Regions from separate parts of the Stenotrophomonas sp. a6 genome, predicted to be linked through region 1. Evidence: predicted binding sites of a transcription regulator. Region 1 holds the regulator's gene; the other holds the start of a gene.
What was found. The regulator HrcA, encoded in region 1, represses chaperone genes, less so after heat shock. The targets are predictions, from matches to a motif close to TTNGCACTCNNNNNNNNNGAGTGCNAA.
Positions count from the first base shown of each region.

Region 1 (4,420 bases):
GCGCCGCCGATGCCGGAGTCGACTTCGTCGAACACCATGGTCGGTACTGCATCCAGGTCCAGCGCGGCCACTTCGATGGCCAGCGAGATGCGTGACAGTTCGCCGCCGGAGGCCACCTTGCGCAGGGCGCGCGGCGGCTGGCCGGCATTGGCTGCGACCAGGAATTCCACGCGCTCGGCACCCTGCGGGTCGGGCTTGGCGGCGTCCTGCGGTTCCAGCTCGATCAGGAACTGGCCGCCGCCCATGCCCAGCTCGGCGATGATGCCGGTGGTGGTGGCCGACAGCTCGGCAGCAGCGCTGCGACGGCTGGCGGTCAGCACTTCGGCCTGTGCGCGCCAGACGGCGGCGGCCTTGTCGATCTCGCCGGCCAGGCGCTGCAGGCGTTCGTCGGCGCCGCGCAGCTGTTCCACTTCGGCGTGCATGCGCTCGCGCTGCGCACCCAGCTCGTCCATCGGCACGCGGTGCTTGCGGGCCAGGTCGTGCAGACGGCCGAGGCGGCGCTCGTTCTCCTCGAACTGTTCGGGGTCGGCGTCGAGGTCGTCATGCACCCGGTCCAGCAGCGACAGGGCTTCGTGCAGCTGGATCGAAGCGTTCTCGATCAGGCCATCCACCTCGCCCAGGCGCGGGTCGTGCTCGATCAGGCGCGACAGCTCGTGGCGCACCTGCTGCAGCAGGTCCAGCGCGGAGCTGCCGTCGTCGCCGTTGAGCTGGTTGCTGGCGGCCTGGCAGGCGCTCAGCAGGGCGCTGGCATGGGCCTGGCGGCGGTGGCTGGCGCCGAGTGCGGCAATCGACTCCGGCTCCAGGTCTTCACGGTCCAGCTCGCGCAGCTGGTGCTCCAGGAAGCCGATCCGGTCACTGACGTCGCCCTGTTGCGACAGCGCCAGCGATTCATCGACCAATGCCTGCCAGGCCGCGGCGGCGCGTCGCACCTGGCGGCGTTCGTTCTCGTTGCGCGCATAGGCGTCGAGCAGGGCCAGCTGCGACGGGCGCGTCAGCAGGGCCTGCTGTTCGTGCTGTCCGTGGATCTCCACCAGCAGCGAGGCCAGGTCGCCCAGCTGCGCCAGGGTCACCGGGCGGCCGTTGATCCAGGCCCGCGAACCGCCATCGGCGCGGATGACCCGGCGCAGCTGGCACTGCTCCTCGTCGTCCAGCTCGTTGTCGGCCAGCCACTGGCGTGCAGCCTGCAGCTGCTCCAGCGCAAACTCGGCCGAAAGCTCGGCGCGCGCGGCGCCGTGGCGGACCACGCCGCTGTCGGCGCGCAGGCCGGACAGGAAGCCCAGCGCGTCGACCATCAGCGACTTGCCGGCGCCGGTCTCGCCTGAAACCACGGTCATGCCTGGCCCGAACTCCAGTTCGGTGGCGCGGACGACGGCGAAATCCTTGATCGAAAGATGTCTGAGCATGGGTAAGGGGGTATCAGCAGCCGCGCAACGCTAGCACGCGGGCGAGGGAGGTCCAATGACTTGCCAAGGTGATGCGCCGCCATTATCTAGTGTCCGTGTCTCACAGGTTGATTCCATGCACGGTTCTCCCGACCAGCTTGCCCCGCGTGCGCGCCATCTGCTGCGCACGCTGATCGCGCGTTACATCCAGGACGGCGAGCCGGTCGGCTCGCAGACGCTGGCGCGCGTGGCCGGGCTGGAGGTCAGTCCGGCCACCATCCGCAACATCCTGGGTGACCTGGAAGACCTGGGGCTGCTGGCCTCGCCGCACACCTCCGCCGGGCGGGTCCCGACCGCACATGGCTACCGGGTCTTCGTCGACAGCCTGCTGCAGATGCAGCCGCCGGGCGAAGGCGAGCTGGCCCGGTTGCGCCAGGAACTGGCTGGCGGCGGCAGCACCCAGGCCCTGCTCGGCAGCGCCTCGGAGCTGCTGTCGGCGATGAGCCACTTCGTCGGCGTGGTCAGCGCGCCGCGACGCGAGCAGTTCGCCTTCCGCCAGATCGACTTCGTGGCGCTGGACGGGCGCCGGGTGCTGGCGATCCTGGTGTTTGCCGACAACGAGGTGCAGAACCGCGTCATCGAGACCCGGCAGGAGTTCGCGCCGGGCCAGCTGGAGCAGGTGGCCAACTATCTCAATGCCCATTTCGCCGGCCTGCCGATGGCCGAGATCCGCACCCGACTGCTGCTGGAACTGCGCGATGCCCGCTCCGAGCTGGAACAGCTGCTGGCGCACAGCATCGAGCTGGCCGAGCAGGCCCTGCAGCCGGCGGCCGACGACATGCTGGTGGCCGGCCAGACCCGCCTGATGGGGGTGCAGGACCTGTCCGACCTGGAGCGCCTGCGCGAGCTGTTCGAGCTGTTCTCCAGCAAGCGGGAGATCCTGCAGCTGCTGGAGCGGACCATCCAGGCGCCCGGCGTGCGCATCTTCATCGGCGAGGAGACCGGGATGATGCCGCTGCAGGGCGTCTCGCTGGTCACTGCCCCTTACACGGCCAATGGCCAGGTGCTGGGCGTGCTGGGGGTGATCGGCCCCAAGCGGATGGCCTACGACCGCGTGATCCCGCTGGTGCAGGCTACCGCCGATGTACTGGGCGCGGCGTTTTCGCCAGCCGGCCGGCCGCCGGGAACATCCGACGCTTGAAACGCAGCATCCCGCCCACACTAGGGTGGGTGGAGGCGGAGATTGACCGCCAGGGACCCAGACATGAACCACGAACAGCCAGATATCGAATCCCAGCAGAGTGCCGCCGATGCGGCCGCCACCGCCGGCGTCAACGACGAAGTCGAGCGCCTGCGCGCCGAAATCGAACAGGTCAAGGCCGATGCCCTGCGTGAGCGCGCCGACCTGGAGAACCAGCGCAAGCGCGTTGCCCGTGACATCGAACAGGCCCGCAAGTTCGCCAACGAGAAGCTGCTGGGCGATCTGCTCCCCGTGTTCGACAGCCTGGATGCCGGCCTGAAGGCCGCCGGCGACGACCCGCACCCGCTGCGCGAAGGCCTGGAGCTGACCTACAAGCAGCTGCTGAAGGTGGCCGCCGACAACGGACTGGTCCTGCTGGACCCGATCGGCCAGGCGTTCAACCCGGAACACCACCAGGCCATCAGCCAGGTGCCGACGCCGGGCGCCGCCCCGGGCAGCGTGGTGACCGTGTTCCAGAAGGGCTACCTGCTCAACGAGCGCCTGCTGCGGCCGGCGCTGGTGGTGGTGGCCGCCGATTGATGGACCAGGCCGGGCTTTGCCCGGTCCCGGTTGTGCCAGGCCATGCCTGGCAAGGTTTTCCAGGCGCTGAACACAGCGTTCGGGAGATGGCTTGAATGTTCCACGAGCCTCCCCCACATCGTATTCATCCACCGGCCGAACGGCCGGACTGACACCAACAAGCATCCTCAGGAGTCTCCCCCATGGGCAAGATCATTGGTATCGACCTCGGCACCACCAACTCGTGCGTGGCGATCATGGACGGCGGCAAGGCCCGCGTCATCGAGAATTCGGAAGGCGATCGCACCACCCCGTCGATCGTCGCCTACACCAAGGACGGCGAAGTCCTGGTCGGTGCCTCGGCCAAGCGCCAGGCCGTGACCAACCCGAAGAACACCTTCTACGCGGTGAAGCGCCTGATCGGCCGCAAGTTCACCGACGCCGAAGTGCAGAAGGACATCGCGCACGTCCCGTACAGCATCCTGGCCCATGACAATGGCGACGCCTGGGTGGCCACCAGCGACGGCAAGAAGATGGCCCCGCAGGAAATCTCGGCCAAGGTGCTGGAAAAGATGAAGAAGACCGCCGAGGACTTCCTCGGTGAGAAGGTCACCGAAGCGGTCATCACCGTGCCGGCCTACTTCAACGACAGCCAGCGCCAGGCAACCAAGGACGCCGGCCGCATCGCCGGCCTGGACGTCAAGCGCATCATCAACGAGCCGACCGCGGCCGCGCTGGCCTATGGCCTGGACAAGGGCGACAACAAGGATCGCAAGATCGTGGTGTACGACCTGGGCGGCGGCACCTTCGACGTCTCGGTGATCGAGATCGCCAACGTCGACGGTGAAAAGCAGTTCGAAGTGCTGGCCACCAACGGCGACACCTTCCTGGGTGGCGAAGACTTCGACAACCGCGTCATCGAGTACCTGGTTGAAGAGTTCAACAAGGACCAGGGCATCGACCTGCGCAAGGATCCGCTGGCCCTGCAGCGCCTGAAGGACGCTGCCGAGCGCGCCAAGATCGAGCTGTCCAGCGCCCAGCAGACCGAAGTGAACCTGCCGTACGTCACCGCTGACGCGTCGGGTCCGAAGCACCTGAACATCAAGCTGACCCGCGCCAAGCTGGAAGCACTGGTGGATGACCTGATCAAGAAGTCGATCGAGCCGTGCCGCGTCGCCCTGAACGATGCCGGCCTGCGTTCGAGCGACATCAGCGAAGTGATCCTGGTCGGCGGCCAGACCCGCATGCCGAAGGTGCAGCAGGCGGTGACCGAGTTCTT
Region 1 is NZ_CP133161.1:1,798,563-1,802,982, forward strand. Features, by position in the region: gene recN (DNA repair protein RecN) at 1-1,403, opposite strand, end outside; gene hrcA (heat-inducible transcriptional repressor HrcA) at 1,519-2,583, shown strand; gene grpE (nucleotide exchange factor GrpE) at 2,647-3,162, shown strand; gene dnaK (molecular chaperone DnaK) at 3,345-4,420, shown strand, end outside.

Region 2 (4,420 bases), 2.2 Mb from region 1:
CCTCGTAGCGGATCGCCATGTACATCACCGCACGCGCCATGTCGCCCTTGCGCTTGCCCCACACCTCGAACGTGCCGGTGTTGCCGTCCGGCGTGCGCACCCAGTTGGAGTTGCCCGGATAGCCACCACTGCCGCCACCCTGGCCGTTGTTGGCCTCGGTGGCGCGCTCGCCGCAGCTGGCGTCGCACTTGCCGAACGGCTTGTTGCCACGGTCGGCGTTCCACTGTGCATCGGTCAGGTACAGCATGTGGGTGTCGGTATACGGCGCGTACGGCAGGCCCTTGTCACCCGTGGTGGTGGCAAAACCCAGCGAGTTCGGCCAGGTGTGCTCGCGGTTGTACTTCAGGCCACTGCCGCTGCCGGCGCGATCGGTCACCTTGGCGTAGCTGCGGTTGCGATACGCGTCGAGGATGCGGTTCGGGTTGTTCGGGTCCTCGTCTGCGATCTCCAGGATGGTCCAGGTACTGGTGCCCGAGCCGCTGTACGGGTAGGCGGTGTGGCCCTTGATTGTCGCGTGCAGCGAGCAGCGCAGCTGGCTCGGGCTGCTGGTGTTGACCTTGGAGTAGTAACCGGCCGGCACACCCGGGTTGCCCGGGTCCGGATTGCCGCCGGTGCTGGCCACGGTGAAGGCGATGCGGCTGTCGGCCGCCGGGTGTGCGCCCTGCAGGTCGGTGATGCGCGCGGCGCGGATGTCGAAGCGGCAGGCTTCACCGGCCACCAGCGCGGTGTTGGTGGACAGCTTCACGCTGCGCCCGCTGGCCGGGAAGGTCAGCGGCACGCTGCCGGAGGTACCGCAGCTCAGCGCGAACGCGCCGCTGGCCAGGTTCACCGTCTCGCTGAACACCACTTCCAGATCGGCGGCGGCCGGGAAGGTGCTGCTGCCCTGCGCCGGGGTGGTGGTGGACACCGACGGCGGCGTGTTCGGGCCCGGGGTGCCGCCGCCACTGAAGGTCTGGCCGTTGTTGCAGCTGCCGAAGGTCTGCCTGGCCGACTCGGCCCAGGTGAAGTGGGCGTACTGGCTGCCGCTGCCGGTCAGCTGCAGCGAGGTGCCGGGGGCCGTGCTGTTGGTCTCGGCCACCGGAATGTTCTGGCTGGTCATGCCGGCGGCAGGGCCACCGGAGGCGGTGATGGCGCCCTCGTAGCTGAGGAACTGGACCACCTTGCCGCTGGCGTCGACCAGGGCGATGCCGTCGTTCGGGCCGTTCTGGATGCCGTTGGTCGGGTAGTTGACCACGGCGATGCTGGCGCTGCCGCAACCGGCGGCGGTGCCGGCCGGGACCGGGTTGTTGGCGTAGACCGTGGCGGCCGAAGGATTGCTGCCGTTGTAGAGGTAGAGGCGGTAGCCGGACAGGTCTTCACCTGCGGTAGCGACCACTTCGATGGCTTCGCCGACGTCACCGGCGGCGGTGCTGTCGTCGTAGTGCAGTTCGTTGATGAAGACCTCGGCCTGGGCCGGCGCCGCGGCCAGTGCCAGCAGGCAGGCGGCGGCAAGCGGGGACAGCAATCGCATCGACTACTCCTTGTGATTGGGAATGCCTGACCGAGCCTAAGGCCGATCCAGTGACACTTTGTCGTAAATGAACGTCAGATATCTGACAGTGCGACGCTTGTCACCGAAATTGTCTAGGACCGACGCCTTGGCCGAGGCGCGCGGGTGGAAAAATTTTTTTCATTCCGCCCTTGAAAGGGGGCGGCGGGGCTCCATCTCTGCCCTGCTCCCGACGTTGTCGGGTTTCTTCACGTGCGGTTCTGGCACTCGCCTGGGGTGAGTGCTAACATCGCCGGACTTTTTTAGACCAATCAATCACTTAAGAGGTCTCCTATGAGCATCAAGCCGCTGCACGACCGCGTTGTGGTCAAGCCGATCGAAGCCGACGAAATCTCCGCCGGTGGCATCGTCATCCCCGACTCGGCCAAGGAAAAGTCCACCAAGGGTGAGGTCGTGGCCGTCGGCCCGGGCAAGCCGCTGGACAACGGCAACGTGCGCGCGCCGTCGCTGAAGGTCGGCGACAAGGTCATCTATGGCCAGTACGCCGGCAGCTCGTACAAGAGCGAAGGCGTCGAATACAAGGTCCTGCGCGAAGACGACGTGCTCGCCGTCATCGGCTGAGCCTCGGCGCGACCTGTTTCAACCTGATCCCAAACTCCCAGCCGCCGGGCATCGTCCGGCGCTACCAATGAGGTAAATGCAATGGCTGCCAAGGATATTCGTTTCGGTGAAGACGCCCGTTCGCGCATGGTGCGCGGCGTCAACGTTCTCGCCAATGCCGTCAAGGCCACCCTGGGCCCGAAGGGCCGCAACGTCGTGCTGGAAAAGAGCTTCGGCGCCCCGACCATCACCAAGGACGGCGTCTCCGTCGCCAAGGAAATCGAACTGGCTGACAAGTTCGAGAACATGGGCGCGCAGATGGTGAAGGAAGTTGCTTCGCGCACCAACGACGATGCCGGCGACGGCACCACCACCGCCACCGTGCTGGCCCAGGCCCTGATCCGCGAAGGCGCCAAGGCCGTTGCCGCCGGCATGAACCCGATGGACCTCAAGCGCGGTATCGACAAGGCCGTTTCGGCCGCCGTCGCCGAGCTGAAGAACATCTCCAAGCCGACCGCCGACGACAAGGCGATCGCCCAGGTCGGTACCATCTCGGCCAACTCGGACGAGTCGATCGGCCAGATCATCGCTGACGCGATGAAGGAAGTCGGCAAGGAAGGCGTCATCACCGTTGAAGAAGGCTCGGGCCTGGACAACGAGCTGGACGTGGTCAAGGGCATGCAGTTCGACCGCGGCTACCTGTCGCCGTACTTCATCAACAACCAGCAGTCGCAGACCGCTGACCTGGATGACCCGTTCATCCTGCTGCACGACAAGAAGATCTCCAACGTCCGTGACCTGCTGCCGGTGCTGGAAGGCGTCGCCAAGGCCGGCAAGCCGCTGCTGATCGTGGCCGAGGAAGTTGAAGGCGAAGCGCTGGCCACCCTGGTCGTCAACACCATCCGTGGCATCGTCAAGGTCGTGGCCGTCAAGGCTCCGGGCTTCGGCGACCGTCGCAAGGCGATGCTGGAAGACATGGCCGTGCTGACCGGCGGCACCGTGATCTCCGAAGAAGTCGGCCTGTCGCTGGAGAAGGCCACCATCAAGGACCTGGGCCGCGCCAAGAAGGTGCAGGTCTCCAAGGAGAACACCACCATCATCGACGGCGTCGGCGACAAGGCCAACGTTGATGCACGCGTGGCGCAGATCAAGACCCAGATCCAGGACACCTCCTCGGATTACGACCGCGAGAAGCTGCAGGAACGCGTGGCCAAGCTGGCCGGCGGTGTTGCCGTGATCAAGGTCGGCGCCTCGACCGAAATCGAAATGAAGGAAAAGAAGGATCGCGTCGACGACGCCCTGCACGCCACCCGTGCGGCCGTTGAAGAAGGCGTGGTTCCGGGCGGCGGCGTTGCCCTGGTCCGCGCGATCACCGCGCTGGCCGGCCTGAAGGGCGCCAACGAAGACCAGAACCACGGCATCCAGATCGCCCTGCGTGCGATGGAAGCCCCGCTGCGCGAGATCGTTGCCAACGCCGGTGACGAGCCGTCGGTCATCATCAACAAGGTCAAGGAAGGCACCGGCAGCTTCGGCTACAACGCCGCTACCGGCGAGTTCGGCGACATGCTGCAGTTCGGCATCCTGGACCCGACCAAGGTGACCCGTTCGGCGCTGCAGAACGCGGCCTCGATCGCTGGCCTGATGATCACCACCGAAGCCATGGTTGCCGAAGCTCCGAAGAAGGACGAGCCGGCCATGGGCGGCGCCGGTGGCATGGGCGGCATGGGTGGCATGGGCGGCATGGACTTCTAAGGCCCACGCCCGCGTCGGACGTTGCCGGCCCTGGTCGGCGCGTCTCCCCGATGCACGGAAAAACCCCGCCGCGAGGCGGGGTTTTTTTGTTGCCCGGTTGCCGCCATGGCGCCGCGTCGCTACGCTCGCAGACCATGCCTACCTCGTTCATCGTCGTCGACGACTTCCTTTCTCCAGCCGATGCACACGGCCTGCGCCAGGCCGGCCTGGGCCTGACCTACCCGGCGCAGGAGGGGGCATTCCCCGGGCGTAATTCGCTCGAACGGCTGGAGCTGGACGGCCTGTCCGAGGCTGCGTCGCGGTTGGTCAACGAGCCGCTGCGGCCGGTCAATCCGTTGCAGTCGCACGGCAAGTTCCGGCTGACCCTGGCCAGCGATGTGGGTCGCGCCAAGGTGCACACCGACCATTCGCACTGGTCCGGCATCCTCTACCTCAGCGCCCCGGAGCACTGCGAAGGGGGTACCGAGTTCTTCCGCCATCGCCGCACCAACACCGAGCGCATGGCGCTGAACGCCCACGAGCTGGCTGCGCTGGGCTACGCCAACGGCGGCGACATGCATCGGGACATCATCGAGCGCG
Region 2 is NZ_CP133161.1:3,971,231-3,975,650, reverse strand. Features, by position in the region: gene Q9Q79_RS18230 (endonuclease) at 1-1,510, opposite strand, end outside; gene Q9Q79_RS18225 (co-chaperone GroES) at 1,823-2,110, shown strand; gene groL (chaperonin GroEL) at 2,192-3,841, shown strand; gene Q9Q79_RS18215 (DUF6445 family protein) at 3,976-4,420, shown strand, end outside.
Region 2: Q9Q79_RS18225 (co-chaperone GroES) is a predicted target of HrcA. The motif match lies at 1,750-1,776, and genes of this name have one in related genera.